3 regions of the Photorhabdus machadonis genome follow, and region 2 is predicted to be linked to each of the others. Evidence: predicted binding sites of a transcription regulator. Region 2 holds the regulator's gene; each other region holds the start of a gene.

Region 1 (7,876 bases), 2.6 Mb from region 2:
GATTGGAACCATACTGTCGGTATCTCAAACCCCATCACCATACGGTCAGTATAATCATTGGCAAACAGGTTTAATGAAGTTGGTGTTTGCTCGTATGCAGACCAGAAGAATGCAGCAGATATTAGCAGAATCAAACAGACTAGCAGACGTGAACGGTCACTACTGCTTAAGCCGGCAAACAGGAACAGATAGGCAAAGTAAAGTGTTACACAGAATGAGATCACATAAACCATTGCGCGGGCTACGGCTACTGGATTGAATGGAATGACACCAAGGATTAGCAGAGCAATAATGGCAATGATAGCGATGACCGTAGTAAAAACCCATTTTCCAACGTTTTTACGCTTCACTGTAGGGCGGTCCCAGCTTGAATCCAAACCACCCTCTTTATCATATTGGCGCATCAAAGGGATCGTGTAGAAGCGGAATATCAATAGGGCAACCAGCATTCCCAACCCTCCGATACCAAAACCCCAGTGCCAGCCATAGTCACGAACCAGCAAGCCAGTCGTCAGAGGAGCAATAAAGGAACCGATGTTAATCCCCATGTAAAATAGGGAAAAACCACCATCACGACGTGGATCCTCTTTTTTATACAGAGTTCCGACCATGACGGTGACACAGGTTTTAAACAGTCCTGTACCTAATACGATCAATAACAAACCAATAAAGAACAAATAATGACTTAAAAACGCGGAGAGGGCGATAGACAGATGCCCTAATGCAATAATGATCGAACCATACCAGACAGCTTGACGTTGGCCCAACCAGTTATCCGCCAGCCAGCCGCCGGGCAGGGCTGTCAAATAGACACACCCGGCAAAAATACCGACGATAGCAGAGGCCTGTTCACGGGGAATACCCATGCCACCATCATAGATGGATGCGGCCATAAATAAGATCAGTAGTGGGCGAATGCCGTAGTAAGAGAAACGTTCCCACATTTCTGTGAAAAACAGGGAACTTAATGGATAAGGATGTCCGAAGAAGGTTCGGTTTTTTGTGTTGTTAATGGAGGATTGCATCTAAGTTTTCCTATAATACTGCACGCCAGGAGTGTCATGTGTGCAACAAATCAAGCCTTTAAAAAGCTCTCTCAGCTTTGGTTTAGAGCAAACAACAAAGCCACGTTTTTTTATTAAATGACGTCCTGTCTTATTAATATGTTTTTAACATACTTTTCGGCTAATTTTATTAATAAACAGGATATCTCTTACTTTACATTCCATTTTTCATAGCAAAGTTCGACAGAAATCTCATTTTTCACCACGGGTTGATTGAAGTGATGATGAGGCCTATTGACTTATTTATATTTTTCATGTTTTTGTAAATGAAAAGATTTTAGAGTAATAAATTAAGTAATAGGGATAATACATACATAATCTTTTCAGAGGCCAGATATTGAGAGTGATAATGAAAGGTAAAAAAGTACAGTCATTTGATTATTAGCTATGTGTTTATTTAGCTACTTTAGTTTATATTTTTTATATAAACATAGCTAATAAATCAGATTAAAAGGTACAACATCAATATTGGAATAAAATAATGGATTATTAGGCTGTATGTGAAACTCATTATGGCTGTTTCTGCATCTACGAAACAGCCATAATGATATTTAATGGACTTTGTCAGCCTGCCCGTACAGAGAAGGCTGACCGTTAGGCCGGGTTTTAAAGCGACGATGTAGCCACATATATTGATCAGGAGCCTGTAAGATCTCCTGTTCCACGACTTTGTTCATAAAAGCTGCTGCTTTCACTTCATCATCTTTAGGGAACCCATCTACCGCAGGTTGAATAATTAACTCATAACCTTTTCCGTCAGGCAGACGGCGGGGGGTAAATGGGATCATTGCCGGATCAGCGAGACGCGCAAGTATAGAGGTACCTGTGGTTGTTGCGGCATGTTCTACCGCAAATAGTGGCGCGAATACGCTATTTCGTGGGCCGTAATCATGATCGGGCGCGTACCAGACGATTTCACCATTTTTCAGGCAGCGGATCATGCCTTTGACATCTTTCCTATCCAGCATATATTTGTTGGAGCGCAGTCGTCCCCATGTTTGTAACCAATCCATAACCGGATTATCATTTGGGCGATAAACACCAATTCCCGGATTGAGTAAACCGAGAATTCGGGCACCCAGTTCCAGTGTCAGGAAATGAATACCGATAACAATAATTCCTTGTTCGCGAGCCTGGATTTTCTGGATATTTTCCCGCCCGATAACGTTAAACCAGCGTTCTACCCGCCAGTCCGGCCAAAACCAGGCTATACCTGTTTCAAATATCCCCATTCCGACGGATTCGAAGTTTTTTATTAGCAGCTCACTGCGTTTCTCTTGAGACATATCCGGAAAACATAGCTCAAGATTTCTTTCGGCAATTCTGGTGCGTTTTTTCAGAAAGCGCATGGAGAATCTGCCCAGACGGGTGCCTATCCAATAAATCATGGGGTAGGGGAGCAGGACCAGCAAATAAAGCAGACTGATACCAAACCAGGTAAGCCAATGACGGGGATGAAGCAATGAGCGTTGAAAAGAAGGTGAGTGTATCATGGATTCTCAGGTTATTTATGGTTCCAAATAAGATGGACAAAACAATTCGCCTATTGTGACACTTTTTGACGGGATATCGAAGTTTTCAGACATGAAATGTTTAGGATATCGATGGTGAGTCATGTTCTGGCCGGCTTTACTAAACTGCTTGCTGCTTTCTTTCGCCAGTATAGTAGCGTGCTCGTCTGCCATCCAGTTTTGCTATCCGTAAAGAATGATGCCTAATAACTTGTTGATAAATAATTATTAAAATAGTTTTCCAGAAGCTATTTACAATGCGTGTGGATAATATTACTGTTTGTATAAACAGTGTTGTTTGTGGAGGGAAAAACTATGCATGTAGAAGTGACAATCGATAAATCTAAGAAGTTGCCAAAAGGTGCTGTCCTTGCTCTTGCTGTAGAACTGGATAACCGTCTTAAACGCCGTTGGCCTGATATTAAAACCAATGTGAAGTTAGCGGGTAATGATGGGCTATCCGTCCGTGGTGGTACTCCCGATGACAGGAAAGTCGTTGAAGAAATTCTGCAAGAGACATGGGAAAGTGCTGATGATTGGTTCCAGCCCTGAATGAGGGTTAAGCCAAATGACAGTCAGTTAAACCTGCCGGTTGCCAGCAATCTGAGGTGCTTATCCTATAGTCTGTGATGTGAAGGATTTCATGATCAATCAATGGGAGGGGAAGACCTCCCATTTTATTATTGATTTCCTGTTACCGCGTTACAAATTACTACTCGTTGAAAATCATTTTCGTTATCATACCCGCTTGATGGCGGAGGCCATCACTTATTACATTTAATCTTATGACTTGAAATTCAGGAAAGTACACCATGCCAGTGTTACATAACCGCATTTCTAATAAAGAGTTGAAAGAACGTATGCTGGCGGAGAGCCAGCCTCGTACTACCATCTCTTTTTATAAATATTTTAATATATTAGATCCTCTGGCTTTCCGTAACAGCCTGTATCAACAGTTTACTGAGCTTTCAGTATTTGGTCGGGTTTATATTGCCAAAGAGGGGATCAACGCACAGATAAGTTTACCAACTCATCATCTGGAAGCATTCAAAGCGTTATTGTATGGCGTTGATCCTGCGTTGGATAATCTGAGGTTGAATATCGCACTTGATGATGATGGAAAATCTTTCTGGGTTTTGCGTATGAAAGTGCGTGACCGCGTCGTGGCTGACGGTATTGAAGATGAAACTTTTGATTCATCAAAAACCGGTGAATATCTTAAAGCAGAGCAGGTCAACCAGATGTTGGATGATCCTGAGGCGCTATTTGTCGATATGCGTAATCACTATGAATATGAAGTCGGGCATTTTGAAAATGCCATTGAAATTCCTTCTGATACCTTCCGCGAACAATTGCCAATGGCAGTGGAAATGTTGCAGGATAATAAGGATAAAACCATTGTGATGTATTGCACCGGTGGTATTCGGTGTGAAAAGGCCAGTGCTTATATGTTGCACAATGGTTTTAAAAACGTATATCACGTAGAAGGCGGTGTTATCGAATATGCCCGTAAAGCCAGGGCGCAGGGATTACCAGTGCGTTTTATGGGTAAAAACTTTGTATTTGATGAGCGGATGGGAGAACGTATTTCAGATGATGTCATTGCTCATTGCCATCAATGTGGAGCGTCTTGTGATAGCCATACTAATTGTAAGAATGATGGTTGCCACCTGTTGTTTATTCAGTGCCCGGAATGTGCCGCTAAATTTGAAGGTTGTTGCAGTGAAGCATGTGGGGAAGAAGTCAGGCTACCAGAAACGGAACAGCGTGTTCGTCGGGCTGGTCGAGAAAATGGAGCAAAAGTATTTAATAAATCCCGGCATCGTTTACAGGATGGATTGAATATTACCTCATTACAGTTGACTAAATAGTATTGTCAATGGCTGGCACAGAGATAGTTGTGCCAGTTTATTGATTTTAAGATAATAGCTTTTTCAGTAGAGATATTTAAATACATTGTAAATAAAACAGAGTTCAATTCTATTATGTACTTTTATTTTTTCAGTAATATGCCTTTTATGAGAATATACTGTACTGTCACTGATGTTTAGTTTTTGGGATATCCGGTAATTTGGAGTTTCTTGCATCCAGTAATCGATGACTTTATGCTCTTGTGGACTAAAAATGGAACAATGTTCATCAATTGATACTCGATGTTTCTGAATTTCTTGTAATGTTATTTTACTCAATTTATTAAGCAAATAGGGAAGGCTTTTTTTTGCCAAAATAAAAGCATTATTTTTCAGTGCAATATAATTTTCACAGTAAGGGTAGGCGCTATTAAGGTATATATAGATACGTGCGTTATCTATAAGAGTAATGAATTTCTGTAAATTAGAGCAATAACTCGAATGATGATAATAATGAGTTAAATTAGCTAAAACAATATCAGGAGAAAAACGAGCTACAATATCTATAGCTTCGTTAATTGAAGGTAAATCAACAATTTCAATATTTTCAACATTGTTGTTTTTCTTTAAAAACTCACTGATACCTGAACGGGTGTAATAGCACTCTTCAACGACTAAGATTTTCATTATTGTACGCCCCTGTTCCTGTTTGGCCGAACTCACAATAAACGCCTTATCTATCGAGAGTCAACTCGGCAATTGCGATAGTTAAGTCAGCTTAATCCGAAATTATTATCTAATGATATGGTATTGTAGACAAAATCGTTGGGGTGAATCAATGTGCCTCCAGGCCGGACACCCAGTTATTTGGGTGTCCGGGCTTGAGATTATTAATGCTTAGTATGGTTCAGATCGCTGTATTCTGAGGATTCGATCTTTTCAATTCCTGCCTGGAGGATGTATATCAACTGTTTTGCAATGTCAGTTGTCAACCATAAGGTTCGATCTACCATGACATGTTCTGGTGTTTGATCTTGGGAGGACAAATAGTGAAGGCGTAGCATCACAGCATCATACGTATCAACGGTACTGATATCCCAACCTACAACAGGATGCGTTTGAATAACTTCATCTTTACTGCCCATAAAACACCTCCTAATCAGATCACTGCATTATTTATTAATATCATTGACTAAGAGCAAACTACCTCATTCTTGAATGAGTCATTATCAGTATATGCTTTTTAATGAAAGTAAGAAGGTTTTTTGTTAGGAATTATTGACCCATTTGCTGGTGGATTGATAGGCCATGTAAATTAATGGGGACGATGACTATCCCCATGTGTATATCAGTCCGCTATTTTTACTTCCCAGCGGGCATCTTCGCCAGCCAGAAATGGAATAAGTTTTTCATTGTTGCAATCAATGTGCTCAATGACCGTGGAAGATTTGCGAGTCAATTCGACAAAACCTTCGTTGACGGGCAGTCCATAAAATTTAGGGCCATTAAGTGAACAGAAAGCTTCAAAATGTTGTAATGCATTCATCTCTTCAAACACTGTTGCGTAAGCCGATAACGCAGATGGTGCGTTAAATACGCCAGCACAACCACAGGGTGACTCTTTTTTGTGTAGTGCGTGTGGCGCAGAGTCTGTACCTAAGAAAAAGCGATCACAGCCACTGGCGACGGCGGCTCGCAAAGCATCCTGATGAATATTGCGTTTCAGAATAGGCAGACAGTACAAGTGTGGGCGTATTCCACCAACCAGCATATGGTTACGGTTGAACATGAGATGCTGTGGAGTCAATGTTGCTCCCAGATTATTGCCGCCTTCCAGTACATATTGTGCGGCTTCTTTGGTTGTTATATGTTCAAATACAACGTTCAGTGCTGGGAACTGATTACGCAATGGTTCCATCACCTGTTCAATAAAACGGGCTTCTCGATCAAAAATATCAATATGAGAAGCAGTAACTTCGCCGTGTACGAGCAGAGGCATTCCCAGTTTTTCCATCATTCCTAATAATGGATAAATATTCTTTATATCAGAGACACCGTGACTTGAATTGGTTGTGGCATTGGCAGGGTAGAGCTTACAAGCGGTAAAAATGCCTTCTTTATAACCAATTTCTACCTGAGAACTATCAGTCGAATCAGTGAGATAACAAGTCATAAGAGGCTGGAAATTATCTCCTTCGGGGACGGCTGCTAGTATTCTGTCTCGATAGGCTTTGGCACTCGCCACTTTTGTAATCGGCGGAAGCAGATTAGGCATGACGATAGCCCGCCCGAAATAGTGACTGGTGTAGGGAACGACGGTTTTTAGCATTTCACCATCACGGAAATGAATGTGCCAGTCATCAGGGCGGCGGATTTTTATTGTATATGATTTAGTGGTCATGAAACCGGCTCCAATATATATGATAGGAAGGAAATATGCTGAGTTCAGCATATTCAAGCCGGGAATGGATAATAAAGCTAAAACAGTTAAATAGCTATTAATGAATGTAATCTTTAGTAAAAAATTTAGCTAAATCAACAAGCTTAGGGTAATCAGAGGTGGATTTTCTTATCAACAAGGAAAAAATAAAATATGAGGGTAAAACAAGAAATGAAGTTGGCTCCTCCAACTGGACTCGAACCAGTGACATACGGATTAACAGTCCGCCGTTCTACCGACTGAACTATGGAGGAACTCCTTCACAACGGGGCGCATATTAGCGGCACATTTTTGCTTTGTCAAAGTAGAAAACAACAAATAGTGTTTGTTTGCTTTGAAAATGAGCTTGTTGATTTGTTTTTATGCTAAATAATGGTTATTTGATGGGATTATATGCTATGAGAGTGGATTGGAAAGAATGATTGTGTTTGTGTAACGATGCCAGGGTAACTAGTGAAATCAGAAAAGCAAAAAACCCGCGTTAAGCGGGTTTTTCTTAATTTGGCTCCTCCAACTGGACTTGAACCAGTGACATACGGATTAACAGTCCGCCGTTCTACCGACTGAACTATGGAGGAATTGCTTCACAACGGGGTGCATATTAGCGGCACACTTTTGCTTTGTCAAAGCAGAAAACAACAAATAGGGTTTGTTTGCTGGCAATCTGAACTTTTTGGCTGTTTTTATGCTGAACGAAAGCTTGTTTGCTGGAACTGTATGTTATAGAAGCGGATTTATCAGGGTTATTATGTTACGTCATCAGTAATTAGTGGCATCAGAAAAGCAAAAAGCCCGCACTAAGCGGGCTTTCCTAATTTGGCTCCTCCAACTGGACTCGAACCAGTGACATACGGATTAACAGTCCGCCGTTCTACCGACTGAACTATGGAGGAATCGTTCTTGAGAACGAGGCGAATAATAGCTGGGTATTTGGGGCTTGTCAAAGGGGAAAAGTAAGAATTGAGTTTGATTGATTAACTGGTGTTCAAAATGATGTTTTTTGCTATTTTT
Region 2 (7,876 bases):
CTAAGAGCAGCATCAACAGCAAAATATTTTGAATGCGCCCCACTCCACAAACCAGTTAACATTTTCATATAACCTTCTTCATCAATAATTCCCCAGTCACTGTATAGTTGAGATTGATGTTCCTGAGTAGGTGATAATGGGAGCAGGCAGTAACGATAGTTATCATGAGCAACCCGTGACTGCAAAGGGTAATGCTCCAGAGTTTCACTCCAAAAGCCCAGCCAATAGTCACTCACAATATTTAACCGCAATACCTGACGCTTTTCTTCCGGTAAAAAAGATAAACCTGCTTGTTGGTAATAATGCCGTTGTTCCCATTCAGGACGTTTAGCAATACGATAAATAATAACTGAGAGTAACATTATTACAAATAATGCTACACTGACTACTTGTGCCAAAAGTGAATAGTCTGTATCAGGGACAGATACATTACCTATTATAAATAATACAATTGCCACAGATAATATAATCCCCATACAGACTGCAATTACAAATAAAATATTAATCACCGCATATAATGAACTCAGAAAAGGTAAATTTCTTTTTTCACAGATAATATTCTTTATTACCTGATAGCCTTTAGCAGGGAACTGCCTATAATGAGGCTGATTTTGTAAAAGTTCTTTCATCACAAATGATTCCTTTTCACAAATTACCTACCATATATGATAATTCTTATCTGTATTATCACAAACATCAGGAAAACATTATTTTTGCTGCTAAGTATCAATTTAACCAAATTAACTCCATCAGGGGACAAGCACAATGAACTTTTCTGGAGAATATTTTCTATCGCAGAAACATGATAACATCCCAATATTGTTATCATGCTGGCTGTAAGGGGCGCAATGAAACTGATTAACCAAAAAAAGTTACTGGAACAAGCCGAAGCTATTTGCCTGACACGGGGAGTTCGCTTTACGCCACAGCGGCTTGAAGTTTTGCGTCTGATTTCAGAACAACCCGGCGCAATCAGTGCTTATGATTTACTGGATTTATTGCGGGAAGCAGAACCACAGGCTAAACCACCAACAATATACCGGGCACTGGAATTTCTGCTAGAACAGGGATTTATTCATAAAATAGAGTCTACCAACAGTTATGTGCTGTGCCACCATATTGAACAACCAAGCCACACCTCAGCAATGTTTATTTGCGACCGCTGCGGTTCTGTTACAGAACGAGATGGTGGAACCGTTGAATCCGCTATTCAACAGTTAGCAAAAACCGCCGGATTCAGCTTACGCCATACCGTCATTGAAGCGCATGGTTTATGTTCTTCTTGTGCAGAGATTGAATCCTGTACTGAACGGGATGAATGCCAGCACGACCACAGTATTGAGGTAAAAAAGAAGTAGAGAACCTGTAAATAGCAACAGGCAACCGCAGAATCACGTTCAAGATAATCATACTGATAAACCCAATAACATGATTCTGCCAGAATATTGCAACTCTTTGACAATCACCAAAAAACAACGATTCGATATTTTACTATCAAAACTTATCACTGTTACGAATCACCCCAACGGCTAATCCTTCAATTGTCAGGCTTCGTTCACGCAAATCCACCACAATTGGCTTAAACTCAGGGTTTTCTGCCGACAATTCAACTTTATTTCCAGTCTGTTTAAAACGTTTTACAGTCACTTCATCTTCAATACGAGCAACAATAACCTGCCCATTACGGACATCCTGTGTTTTATGCACAGCCAACAGATCACCATCCATAATCCCAATATCTTTCATGGACATACCGCTGACTCTCAACAGGAAATCCGCACTGGGCTTAAACAGTGCGGGATCTATCCGATAATGACTTTCAATGTGCTCCTGCGCCAACAGTGGTTCACCTGCGGCTACACGGCCAATCAACGGCAAACCAGAGTCTTCTAGCAGCAAACGGATACCCCTGGATGCCCCGGCAACAATCTCTATCACCCCTTTGCGAGCCAATGCTTTTAAATGCTCTTCAGCCGCATTAGGCGAACGAAAACCAAGACGTGCTGCAATTTCAGCACGCGTTGGCGGCATACCCGTTTGCGAAATGTGGTCACGCACCAGGTCATAAACCTGCTGCTGCCTTACGGTAAGTGCTTTCATTCCGCCCCCTGTGTGTTTATACAGTCAAACTGTGAGTATATACAGGTAAATAACGATTGGGAACCTGCCAGGGTAGAAAATCAGCCCATTATAGTATAATGACGCATTATTAAACTAAATCAGGTCACAAAATAGCGCCAGAGAACGGTACTCCAGACAATTAACGACAGCAGCATCGTCAGAAAGACCGCCGCCGATCCCATATCTTTCGCCCGGCCGGACAACTCATGGAATTCACTGCCAATACGATCAACAACAGCTTCAATAGCACTGTTCAGAATCTCTACAATCACCACCAACATTACTGAACCAATCAGTAAAATGCGTTCAATTGCGCTGATATTCAGATAAAATGCAACAATCACCGCTAATATCGCCACAATTATTTCCTGCCGGAAAGCCGCTTCATTTTGCCACGCAGCCCTGAGACCTTTCATCGAATATCCGGTTGCTTTGATGATACGGGTCAGTCCCTTGGATTGATTTGCCATAAATTATTCATACCAAATGTAAGGTTATTTGCCACTTTTAACTTTTATATCGTCTTAACATAACAGATCTCAACACCTGTTTCTGGTATGCTTGCGACGTATTGCTAACAAGAGGCTTCAAGTTTATTTATGTCAGGTTGGCGTAAAATATATTATAAATTATTGAATTTACCACTAAAAATACTGGTAAAGAGCAAACTTATTCCTACAGATCCCATTACCGAATTACGGCTCGATACGACACGCCCTATTCTGTACGTATTGCCGTATCACTCCAAAGCAGACTTACTGACATTACGTCAGCAATGTCTTGAGCAGGATCTGCCAGACCCTTTAAACTCACTGGAGATAGGTGATACTGAGCTTCCGGGCTATGTATTTATCGATAATGGCCCACGCGTATTCCGCTATTGCGCACCAAAGCAGGAATCCGTAAAAATTTTCCATGCGTATCTGGATCTGCACCGTAATAATCCAAACTTGGATATTCAAATGCTGCCAGTTTCTGTCATGTTTGGTCGCTCACCCGGACGTGAAGGACACAGCACCCCACATCTACGGCTACTTAATGGTATCCAGAAATTCTTCGCCATTCTCTGGCTGGGCCGGGACAGTTTTGTGCGTTTTTCAAACACAGTATCTCTGCGTTATATGGCAACGGAGCATGGCACAGACAAGACAATTGCTCACAAGCTGGCTCGCGTGGCACGAATGCACTATTCACGCCAACGCCTGGCGGCAGTGGGTCCGCGTCTGCCTGTTCGTCAGGAGCTGTTTAACAAGCTACTGGCTTCAAAAGCAATAGAAAAGGCCGTTATTGATGAGGCCCGCAGCAAGAAAATCGCCCATGAGAAAGCGCAGCAGAATGCCGTTAACATGATGGAAGAGATTGCAGCGAATTTCTCTTATGAAACAGTACGGCTGTCAGATCGTGTACTTGGTTGGACCTGGAACCGTCTGTATCAGGGGATCAATGTCCACAATGCTGAACGCATTCGTCGTCTGGCACAGGATGGTCACGAACTGGTTTATGCGCCCTGCCACCGTAGTCATATGGATTATCTGCTGCTCTCCTATGTGATTTATCATCAGGGTTTGGTACCGCCCCATATCGCCGCAGGCATCAACCTGAATTTCTGGCCAGCAGGGCCGATATTCCGCCGCCTTGGTGCATTTTTTATCCGCCGCACTTTTAAAGGTAATAAACTCTATGCCACGATATTCCGTGAATATCTGGGTGAGTTATTTGCACGCGGCTATTCTGTTGAATACTTTATGGAAGGTGGTCGTTCCCGGACAGGTCGTTTGCTCGATCCCAAAACGGGTACACTGACCATGACGTTACAAGCAATGTTGAGAGGTGAATCACGCCCAATCACTATCGTGCCAATTTATATCGGTTACGAACATGTGATGGAAGTTGCCACCTATGCCAAAGAGCTGCGGGGAGCAACCAAAGAGAAAGAGAGCTTTTTCCAGATGATACGCGGTTTGCGTAAGCTTCGTAATCTGGGGCAAGGCTATGTAAACTTTGGTGAACCTATCCCGTTGATCCAATATCTTAATCACCATGTTCCTGACTGGCGTGATTCTATTGATCCAATAGAGTTTCACCGTCCTGAATGGGTTAACCCAACAGTCAGTAAGCTGGCCGGGAAAATTATGGTGAACATCAACAATGCCGCAGCTGCTAACGCAATCAACCTGTGTTCAACCGCCCTACTGTCATCACGTCAGCGAGCGCTTACTCGCGAGCAACTGCTTGAGCAACTGGATTGTTATATACAACTCATGCACAACGCGCCTTATACAACCGATGTTACTGTGCCAAAGAAAACCGCAGAAGAGTTGTTAGAGCACGCTCTGCAAATGGATAAGTTCGAGGTAGACAAAGACAGTATGGGCGACATCATTATCCTGCCGCGTGAGCGTGCGGTTCTGATGACCTACTACCGCAACAATATCCAGCATTTATTGGTACTGCCATCATTGATTGCCTGCATCGTTATTGATCATCGCCGTATCAGCCGTGAAGCGTTACTCAGCCAGGTAGAAATCATTTATCCTCTGCTCAAAGCAGAACTGTTTATACGTTACAACAAAGCAGATCTGCGAGAAGTGGTTAATATCCTGGTTAATGAGCTTACTCGCCAGAGCCTTATCTGTAACAAAGAACAAGGTATGCTGGTATTGAATCCAGCACGTATTCGCCCATTGCAATTGCTGGCAGCCGGTGTCCGCGAAACCCTGCAACGTTATGCCATCACCCTCTCTTTACTGAATGCCAACCCGGAAATCAGCCGGGGTGCGCTGGAAAAAGAGAGCCGTATGTTGGCACAACGTCTGTCGGTATTACATGGCATTAACGCACCTGAATTCTTCGATAAGGCGGTATTCACCACATCGGTAAATACACTGCGTGAAGAAGGATATATCAGTGATCGTGGTGATGTGATTACAGCAAATACTCAGGAGCTGTATCAGGTATTGAGTGAACTGATGTCACCTGAAATCCGTCTGACTATCGAGAGTGTCAGTTTGCCAGCTGAACACAACGATGCAGAAGAGACAACTCAAGAAGCATAATTTTTAACATCCGGGTGATAATGGGTTTTCCCCATTATCACCCCATATATCAAACGTAACTGAAGAAGATACCCAAAAATAATACCACACCAACATAGTTATTATTGAGGAATGCTTGGAAGCAAAGCTCTCTTTCCCGACCTGCAATCAGTTTCTGCTGATAAATAAATAAGGCACCGGCAAGCAACAATGACCAATAATAGATGCCACCCAGATTCATCATATAACCCACCAGCAGTAAAACCAGCAACATAGCAAGTTGCAGTAACCCAATAATCAGCTTATCGAAACGACCAAACAGAATAGCAGTAGACTTAACACCAATTTTCAGATCATCGTTACGATCGACCATGGCATACTGTGTATCATAAATAACCGACCACAAGATATTAACCAGAAACAATAGCCAGCATTCTAGTGGTAAGGACTCACTAACCGCAGCGAATCCCATTGGGATAGACCAGCCATAAGCCGCGCCCAATACAAACTGAGGAAGATGACTGAACCGTTTAACAAAGGGATAAAACCAAGCCAAAGCTAACCCAGCGACTGACAACCAGATAGCCATCTTATTCAGCGCCAGAACCAACCCGAAAGAAATCAGCGCCAGTACAACAAACAGGATCTTACTCTCTTTCTCACTGATAGCACCACTGGGCAGGGGACGTGCTTTTGTGCGTTCGACATAACCATCAAATTTTCTGTCAGCAAAATCATTAATCACACACCCTGCTGCACGCATCAGAAACACACCGGCAGTAAAGACCCACAATATGTGCATATCCGGAATACCTTTCCCGGCAATCCATAAAGCCCAAAATGTCGGCCATAACAACAATAACGAACCTATGGGTCTGTCAATACGCACTAAACGGCAATAGGCCTGCCATTTACTTTGCGCCATACTTCCCGCCACTTCTGTTTCCCCCTTGTTTAAATTTTATTTTTTGTATACAGGTGATTCAGGCAAGAAGACTTCCGTTAATAATAATGGCTTGCTTGATAATCTCAGCAATGATCGCCTTGCCCAGCGTTTCCCCTGTTGCCCTACATGAATATAATCCCGTGTTAATTTATTGCTACTAAAAAGATATCGCCCAAGCGGGACTGTTCCTAAATCAACCAGACTTTCATCAGGGCCGGTTAATGTTGCTTCAGGAATTAACGTTCTTCCCAATAACCAGGGGATATTATCACCATATAATACGACTTCTCGCAGCCAGTACCTCTGACAAGTTAGCAAATGCTCACTTTCATCGGAAAGTTCTTCCACTGTGATAAAAGACTCTCTGAATGGTACAACATGAACATGGTCACAGTATTGTTCAAAACGGCGGGTCATTGACCCCAACTCCATCAGCCAGTCTGAAATCTCATCAGGCAAGCCGGATGAATCCACCGAAACCCACTGAATAGGCACCGTCGTTAAGATCGAGTCAGTTAACATGCGAGTTTCCATTAGGACAAATTTCTTTTATCCGGTCGTACAATTGATGGGCACTGAGGATACCACGTTGTAGGTATACAGAATAAAAAGTTATGACAAATTCTGTCAATAATACTTGCCAAAAATGAGCGAATTACGATCAACACAATTCGCTCATATAAATTTAACTCCCTGATTCAGAACAAGTGATTAACGCCATGCTTTAAAGCGGTTAATCAACCCATTTGTCGAGCTATCGTGATCGGCAACCTCTTCACCATTCTCGAGTTCTGGCAAAATACGATTAGCCAGTTGCTTACCCAGCTCAACTCCCCATTGGTCAAAGGTGAAGATGTTGAGAATCACCCCTTGTACAAATATTTTGTGCTCATACATGGCAATCAACGCCCCCAAACTGAATGGAGTAATTTCACGCAACAAAATGGAATTCGTCGGACGGTTTCCTTCAAACACTTTAAATGGTGCAACATGCCCGACTTCAACCGCAGTTTTACCACTGGCGGCAAATTCAGCATCCACTTGTCCACGGGTTTTACCAAATGCCAACGCTTCTGTCTGAGCGAAGAAGTTGGATAACAATTTGTTGTGATGGTCACTCAATGGGTTATGGCTGATCGCCGGAGCAATAAAATCGCAAGGGATCAGTTTAGTGCCCTGATGAATAAGTTGATAGAAAGCGTGCTGACCATTGGTTCCAGGCTCTCCCCAGATGATCGGACCGGTTTGGTAATCCACCGGATGACCATTGCGGTCAATATATTTACCGTTGGATTCCATATTGCCCTGCTGAAAGTATGCTGCAAAACGATGCATGTATTGATCATATGGCAGAATCGCTTCTGTTTCCGCGCCAAAGAAATTGTTGTACCAGATGCCAATCAGCGCCAGTAATACGGGGATATTCTGCTCAAACTGGGTATGGGCAAAATGCCTATCCATTGCGTGTGCACCACTGAGCAGTTGTTCAAAATTATCAAACCCAATAGAGAGCGCAATAGACAAACCAATCGCTGACCATAATGAATAACGGCCCCCTACCCAATTCCAGAATTCAAACATATTTTGGGTATCAATACCGAATTTCTTAACGTCTTGCTCATTGGTGGAGAGCGCGGCAAAATGCTTCGCAACATGTGCTTCATCACCAGCAGTTTTCAGAAACCAATCACGGGCAGAGTGAGCATTGGTCATTGTTTCCTGAGTAGTAAACGTCTTGGAAGCAATCAGGAACAACGTTGTTTCCGGGTTAAGC
Region 3 (7,876 bases), 1.9 Mb from region 2:
TCCAGCCAAGTGATCACTATACTGATAACGCTAGATCACTTTTTAGCCGATATAAAACAAAACCACCGAAGGTAACCAACATGTAGTACTTATATTTATCCAATAACAAAAAGATCACCATTCGTATTGCCGAAGTATTATGGACACTAATAGCCATCTGTGTTAACTGATGGCTATTAGCGTATTTCTGATACAATTTTATATTAAGGCCATAAATAATTCAGGTTGAGGTTGGCTTTAACTAAATAAAATCGTTACATAGCTCTTGTAATTTATTAATAACACGCCCCACATGGAAACCGTCGCAAGTAGCATGATGTACCTGAATTGTTAAAGGCAACTGAGTTTGATTTCCCTTTTTGTAATATTTTCCCATTGTAAATATAGGTGGAAAATAATCCGTAAAATTCGTAACGTTCAAGTTAAATCCATCAAAACTCACCCACGGCACTGACGATATATGAAAGTGGTTTTCAGGTAGTTCTGGTTTAGAAAAAAAGCAAAGATCATATTTATAGGTTTCATAATCAGCAGAATAGTTTTTCATAAACCCTGACAGATCAGAATTGAACTTAGTCCAAATCACTGAGAATGCTTCTGTTTCCTTGTGAAAGATTGTATATGCAGGATTTACACTATCCCATACAATTAATTCTTCATCTTTTATAGCCATTCTGAACTCAGAGTAAGAGTTCACAACTGTTGATATTAAATAAATCATGGTTGGGTAGAATTTATATTGTTTTCCTACCAACGAAAACAACAAATGAGTAATATCAATTTTTGTTGTTAGGCTAAATCCGCATTGCGCGACATTACAGTAATGTAAGAAATGCTCTTTCCTATCCCAGCGATCTATATCAATCTTTGAGTAACTCATGTTTCCCCCTTCTAATGTAAAATTTAATAAATTGATTAAATTAGAAGGGCTGCTTTTTCTGTTTGTATTGAGATCATAATCACTCCGGTATGAAATTGGATTAAAGACTCAGTTTCTGGTGAAGAAAAATTATATATTAGCTAAAAACAAATCACTACCAACACAGCATTATTTCTATAAATCAGATAATAAGAGAATAAACACCATAAAAACTTATACAAAATTCTATAAATGACACTTCATGAGTACCTTTTATAGAATTTTATAAAATGGTATTTTATTCTTTTAATAGCGTTTCTCGCTTGCTCTGACATTCAGCTTCTGCCATTTCCCCTATTGCATAAATAGCCCCCAGAACAAACCAGCCTTGATATACAACAAAAATGACAAATGCTGTATCGGAATGCTGTCAGAACGTACTTGTACTCTTTAACGAATGAATCCCTACCAAACAGATAAGTTAAAAACTTAATTACACCAAACAACCAACCCGAAAAATAACTGAGACTCACAAAACCTTCGATATCTTGCGTATTGCCAATAAATAAAAGGGACGCGGTAGTTGCGCCCAAAATGATTGAATAGATGTATTTCACCATCACGTCCCTATTTTTGGTTTCTCTGTTGAATATTTACTCGCCCACACTTTAGCGATATAACCGAAAATCTGACTTAGTGTCAGCTTCTGCTTACGATGTTCTAGTATTACAGCCGTAGATACCAAGAAGTTGCATTTTCCTTGATACTCACGACCCTGAGAAACCGTATGAATTAAACTTTTCTATGAATGTCCCTTCGGTTGAAAAAAGGAAGTACGGTTTGTAGTATTAGGACAGCCCCACCATTATTTGTTTAAATGGCAGTTTCTAATTGCTCACATAACCGCCATAGCGTTTATTCCTTATTCTGTCAAATGAAAATCTAATTAAATATTAACGTTATATATTAATAAATAAGATATTTTTGCTTTTCACCCCCTATCTTACCCGCATAAAACCCACTATACTTCGCCAACTGTATGGATAGACAGTTATCAGTCAGAGGAATTTATGACCGCAGAAGGGCATCTTTTATTTTCAGTTGCCAGTATTATTATGGCGCACAAACTTGAAATAACACCAGAAATAGCCAATGGTGACTGGTTGCATATGCTACCAGGCGTGCTGCTTACTGCATTGTTACCAGATATAGATCACCCAAATTCAACCCTAGGGAGATTATTCAGATTTATCTCAATTCCAATTGCCAAACTATGTGGTCACAGAGGATTCACTCACAGTTTACTTGCTCTTACATTAGGTATTGCTTTACTTTGGCTCAAAATACCAGAAGAGTGGCCTGTACCAACCGATTTCTTCCATGCCATGATTGTTGGCTATCTAAGTCATCTGGTAGCAGATATGCTAACTCCCGCTGGTGTACCACTGTTATGGCCAATAAAGATACGTTTCTGCCTGCCTGTACTTGGCAAACAAGGAAATAAGAAAGCAGAAAGATTTATTTCTGCCTTGCTGGTTGTCATTGCCATTTTTCTGCCAGAACATATTGAATACTCTATATTTATTTATATAGATTACATCAAAAAACTGTGCTGTTAATAACCTTTGAAAATATTTTCAGTGTTATAGTCGCATAAAAATCAATCTTAATTGCCATGATGATTATATCAAATTCTATTTAATTATAAGGACCGATAACCTTAGCTGATACCATATTCTCAATTACTTGCTGTAGGGTATAGGTTTATAACTTAACTCGATTAATACAGCTTAACTCCCTTAATAATTAAAATCTGGAGTTTGGGGATGAATTTACCACTAATTCTAAATGTGCTCGTTTTCGCAGCACTGCTTTTGCTATTGTCGAAAGCCAGCTCACACCAATGGAGTCTGTCGAAAAAGGTTCTTTTCGGCCTTGCCATTGGCGTTATTTTTGGTCTGGCGCTACAACTGACTTATGGAGCTGATAATACCACACTGAAAGAATCAATCTCATGGTTCAACATTGTAGGTAATGGCTACGTACAGCTTCTGCAAATGGTAATTATGCCGCTGGTATTTGCCTCTATTCTAAGCGCAGTTGCCAGATTGCATAAAGCATCTTCTCTGGGTAAAATCAGTTTTCTGACCATCGGCAGCCTACTGTTCACTACCATGATCGCAGCGCTGATCGGTATCATTATTACTAACCTATTCGGTCTGACTGCTGAAGGTCTGGTGCAAGGAACTCAAGAAACAGCACGCCTGTCGGCTATCGAAAACAACTACATAGGCAAAATCTCTGATTTGTCTGTGCCACAGTTAATTTTATCTTTTATTCCTAAAAACCCATTTGCTGATTTAGCCGGTGCCAATCCAACGTCTGTTATCAGTGTTGTTATTTTTGCAACCTTTCTGGGGATTGCCGCACTGCAAATATTAAAAGATGACCGCGAACGTGGTGAACGTGTATTAGCTGCTATCGATATTATGCAAACATGGGCAATGAAACTGGTCCGCCTGGTTATGCGCCTGACACCATACGGTGTTATGGCTCTGATGACCAAAGTTGTGGCCAACTCCAATATCCACGAAATTGCGAAACTGGGCAGCTTTGTTATCGCATCCTACATTGCACTAGCGCTGGTGCTTGTTGTTCACGGGTTTCTGCTCTCTCTCACCGGTGTCAATCCACTTAAATTTTTCAAAAAAATCTGGCCGGTATTGACCTTTGCATTCACTAGCCGTTCAAGTGCAGCCAGTATCCCACTAAATGTTGAAACCCAGACACGCCGTATCGGTGTACCGGAATCTATCGCCAGTTTCTCAGCATCTTTCGGCTCAACAATTGGTCAAAATGGCTGCGCCGGGATTTATCCTGCCATGCTGGCAGTCATGGTTGCGCCGACAGTAGGCATAAACCCATTTGATCCTGTATGGATTGCAACACTGGTTGGTATTGTGACTATCAGCTCCGCAGGCGTTGCTGGTGTAGGTGGCGGTGCCACATTTGCCGCACTGATTGTTTTACCCGCAATGGGATTACCTGTAACGCTAATTGCCCTATTGATTTCTGTTGAGCCTCTTATTGATATGGGCCGTACCGCGCTAAATGTGAGTGGCTCAATGACCGCCGGTACAATTACCAGCCAGTTAATGGGGCAAACTGATAAAAATATCTTCAATCAGGAAGAAGAAGTTGAATTAAATCAGCTATGATTTGAATTTCAAAAATCATAAAAAAGCCGAGGAATACACATTCTTCGGCTTTTTCATTTTATTCACAATATTATTTATTCAGGTACTGCCCACTACGCAGAGCTTCAATACGTTTGTCTAATGGTGGGTGAGACAGAAACAGCTCACTGAACGTCCTGGATTTACCATTAATACAGAATGCCATCATACTGCCTTCTTCCTGCGGTTCATAACTGGTTTTCAGACGCTGTAAAGCCGCAATCATCTTCTCACGGCCAACTAACCTAGCGGAACCTGCATCTGCATGGAATTCGCGGTAGCGGGAGAACCACATGGTGATAATACTTGCCAGAATACCGAATACAATTTCCAGCACCATTGAAACAACCATGTAAACGATCGGGTTACCAGAAGAGCTGCCCTCTTCTTCATTATTGTTACCAGACAGAAAACCTGATACAACCTGAGCCAGCAAACGGGAGATGAAGATAACGAAGGTATTGACTATTCCTTGCAGCAACGTCATCGTCACCATATCACCGTTAGCAATATGGCTAATCTCATGGGCAATAACAGCTTCCGCTTCTGCCCTGCTCATATTATCCAACAGGCCCGTACTAACAGCTACCAGAGAAGCATTACGACGAGCGCCAGTCGCAAAGGCATTAATGTCAGGCGCAGCATAAATCGCAACCTGTGGCATCGTAATATTGACCTGCTCCGCCTGACGGCGAACAGTTTCAACTAACCAATGTTCAACTTCATTTGCTGGCTGTTCTATAACCTGACCACCAACAGAACGTAAGGCCATCCATTTGGACATCAGTAGGGAAATAAACGACCCACCGAAGCCGAACAGACCAGCCATAATCATTAAACCTTGTACGCTACTTCCCTGAATTCCTGTCAGAGAAAGTATTATCCCGAACACCAACATAACAGCAAGGTTAGTGAGGAGGAACAAAGCAATTCGCATCATAAAAACCGGCTTCCTTTATTAATAATTAATGCACTTTCAGAGTTAATCTATAAATAAGGCTGTTCTTGCTATATTCAAGGTTTTGAACTCTTCAAGCGATAAAATCAACACAACTTTACAAAATCATAAAAAAACCGGTATCAGCCTAACACCAATTGGTTAAGCAAAATACTCCAATAGCCGGTAACACAGAGAAAATGTGAAACAGTTCATCATTCTCCTGAAAAGAGAGAACAGCTCAAAAAACAACGTTTATATGGATATTGAAAGCCCAATACACCGTTCACTCAAAACATCTCAAGTGAACGGCATTGAACATCGTTAACGGGCTGTTTGAAAATCACTCTACTTAGATTTGGCTAACATTTTCTCGACAGGTTGATGCGCTAAATCAAGTGCAATTTTCACTGATTCATCAAGATAGGGATCCGGCCCCTGATAATCTTTAGGTAAATCATCCAGTGAAGTTAACCGTTTTTTGCCCTCGCGTTTAAAGCGATCATTAATCCGGTTCAGTTTTAAAGCATCATCTTCTTTGTTCTCTTTCTCTCTTTGTGCATAATTAAGAGAAACAATGTTCTTATGCTCTTTTATTGCCTTATAGTGCGCAATGTCTTCATTTATATGCTTGAACTCTGGATCATCCGCGATGCGGGCACTATGAGCCACATTCAACTGCGGAACTAACCCCGCAATAACTTTAGATCCTGTATAACGGGCAGGAGGAACACTATCCCAAGGCAAAGCATTATCTTCAAAACTTTCCCCTGTTTCTGCTGGATCAATCCCCGTTGGCATCACAATATCAGGTGTAACACCTTTACGCTGGGTACTACCACCATTCACACGATAGAATTTCTGAATCGTATACTGGACAGAACCCAGTGATGGCCAATCAGGGCGCATCATTTGATCGTAAATACGACTCAAAGAACGATATTGCTGAACCGTACCTTTACCAAACGTTGGCTCACCAACAATCAACGCCCGTCCATAATCCTGCATTGCTGCGGCGAAAATCTCAGAAGCAGAAGCACTAAAACGGTCTACCAAGACAACCAAAGGCCCTTTATAGTACACCACTTCATCAGTATCGGAATCCTGGCGGACTTTCCCATTATTATCCCTGACTTGCACAACCGGCCCGCTTGGGAGAAACAGGCCAGACAGAGAAACCGCTTCTGTCAGTGCACCACCACCATTACTACGCAGATCAATAACAATAGCACTGACATGCTGTTTAGTCAGTTTTTGCAATTGAGTTTTAACATTATCAGTCAAGCCAACGTAAAAACCTGGGATATCAAGAACGCCTACTTTTTCCTTACCAATTGTCTTGACTGACATCTTCACTGCCCGATCTTCCAGACGGATCTGTTCACGAGTCAAAGTGATAGTACGTGGTTTTGCCCCTTTGGTATCAGAAATAACCTCAAGCCGTATTTTACTGCCTTTAGGGCCTTTAATCAGTGCAACCACATCATCCAGACGCCAGCCAATAATATCCACCATGGACCTCCCTGCCTGAGCGACACCAATAATCTTATCACCCACTTTTAATGCGTTGCTTTTGGCGGCAGGTCCACCGGCAACCATAGAATTTATGACGGTATAGTCATCATCTATCTGTAAAACAGCACCAATTCCTTCCAGAGAAAGACTCATCTCTGAGTTAAATTGTTCAGTATTGCGTGGTGAAAGATAATTGGTATGAGGATCGATCTCACGGGCAAACGCGGTCATAATCAATTGGAAAACATCTTCACTCTGACTTTGTGTCAGACGTTTTAACGCAAACTGATAGCGCTTGGTCAGCACTTGTTTAATTTCTTTATCGTCTTTACCGGTGAGTTTGAGATTGAGCCAATCATATTTAACTTTAGCATCCCAAAGTTTATTTAATTCTTCGATATTCTGCGGCCAAGGGGCTTTGGAACGATCAACATCAATTGTATCGTTACCACCAAAATTCATTGGCTGTTCAAGACGAGATAAAGCGTACTGATATCGTTCAAAGCGGCGTTTTTGCAACAAATTAAACAGGTCATACGGGATTTCCAGATTCCCGCTTTCCAATTCCTTACCTAACAACTTCTTCCTATCAGCATACTGAGCTACATCTGACGCCAATAATATGTTATGGCTGTAGTCCAGTATATTAAGGTATCGGTCAAATATTTTTGCTGAAAAATCACCATTTAAATCAAATTGACGATAATGAGAGCGAGTGAAGCGGGATGTTACCCGCTCGCTCACTGTTGAGTGCTGAGGCTCTTGCTTCAATACAGGCAGTTGTTCAATACGAACTGGAACAGCCGCTGGACTGTTTGTATTTGCATAACACGTACCAAAAATTGAAACGCCCAAGACAAAAGCCAATCTGACGAATGTGTTCATGCCTAAGTTGGCCTCCGTATCAGAACTGTAAGTGTTCTGCGCGTACGATCATCGCTAAACCGGAAGGCAATTGTACCCGTACACCGTCTTTGGCGATTTCAAGCACAGAAGCATCCATTGAGCTTTTACCCACTCTTACTTTAATTTCCTGACCAATTTTCAGCGATGAAACATCGGCGATCTGAGTCGGTGCAGGTTGAGCAGGTTTAGCCACCGGTTTACGTGCTTGCTGAGGGCGATTTTGTTGGCGTGGCTGCCGTTTTTCCCCTTCAGTATTATTGGCACGACGACGAGGAGCGGGCTTTTTGGCTACAGGTCGTTCATTTTTTTCACCGGTAGCCGCATTTTCAGCTTCACGTTTTTTAGCTCTTTGTTCTGCACGCTGTGCCTGAACCCGTGCTTTGGCTTCAGTCAGTTGCTGGAGAGCGTGTTCAATGTGTTCCA

Evidence for each region. The regulator LexA, encoded in region 2, represses DNA repair genes until DNA is damaged. The targets are predictions, from matches to a motif close to TNCTGTATGTACATACAGNA.
Region 1: a site for LexA is predicted at 2,850-2,869, ahead of ACUN2T_RS15475 (DinI-like family protein). Genes of this name have one in related genera too.
Region 3: a site for LexA is predicted at 1,893-1,912, ahead of ACUN2T_RS11685 (metal-dependent hydrolase). Genes of this name have one in related genera too.

What each region holds. Positions count from the first base shown of each region.
Region 1 covers NZ_CP199761.1:3,270,775-3,278,650, reverse strand. The annotation lists gene ACUN2T_RS15490 (peptide MFS transporter) at 1-1,025, opposite strand, end outside; gene ACUN2T_RS15485 (Kdo(2)-lipid IV(A) acyltransferase) at 1,616-2,557, opposite strand; gene ACUN2T_RS15480 (hypothetical protein) at 2,573-2,749, opposite strand; gene ACUN2T_RS15475 (DinI-like family protein) at 2,891-3,127, shown strand; gene ACUN2T_RS15470 (hypothetical protein) at 3,219-3,356, shown strand; gene trhO (oxygen-dependent tRNA uridine(34) hydroxylase TrhO) at 3,388-4,446, shown strand; gene ACUN2T_RS15460 (LuxR C-terminal-related transcriptional regulator) at 4,510-5,112, opposite strand; gene bssS (biofilm formation regulator BssS) at 5,316-5,570, opposite strand; gene pyrC (dihydroorotase) at 5,774-6,826, opposite strand; tRNA gene ACUN2T_RS15445 (tRNA-Asn) at 7,044-7,119, opposite strand; tRNA gene ACUN2T_RS15440 (tRNA-Asn) at 7,368-7,443, opposite strand; tRNA gene ACUN2T_RS15435 (tRNA-Asn) at 7,683-7,758, opposite strand.
Region 2 covers NZ_CP199761.1:541,723-549,598, reverse strand. The annotation lists gene ACUN2T_RS02660 (DUF1266 domain-containing protein) at 1-629, opposite strand, end outside; gene zur (zinc uptake transcriptional repressor Zur) at 849-1,358, shown strand; gene lexA (transcriptional repressor LexA) at 1,495-2,100, opposite strand; gene ACUN2T_RS02645 (diacylglycerol kinase) at 2,220-2,591, opposite strand; gene plsB (glycerol-3-phosphate 1-O-acyltransferase PlsB) at 2,721-5,177, shown strand; gene ubiA (4-hydroxybenzoate octaprenyltransferase) at 5,227-6,081, opposite strand; gene ubiC (chorismate lyase) at 6,118-6,624, opposite strand; gene pgi (glucose-6-phosphate isomerase) at 6,814-7,876, opposite strand, start outside.
Region 3 covers NZ_CP199761.1:2,449,420-2,457,295, reverse strand. The annotation lists gene ACUN2T_RS11695 (hypothetical protein) at 1-13, shown strand, start outside; gene catA (type A chloramphenicol O-acetyltransferase) at 242-880, opposite strand; gene ACUN2T_RS11685 (metal-dependent hydrolase) at 1,930-2,478, shown strand; gene ACUN2T_RS11680 (L-cystine transporter) at 2,686-4,077, shown strand; gene htpX (protease HtpX) at 4,148-5,035, opposite strand; gene prc (carboxy terminal-processing peptidase) at 5,381-7,432, opposite strand; gene proQ (RNA chaperone ProQ) at 7,452-7,876, opposite strand, start outside.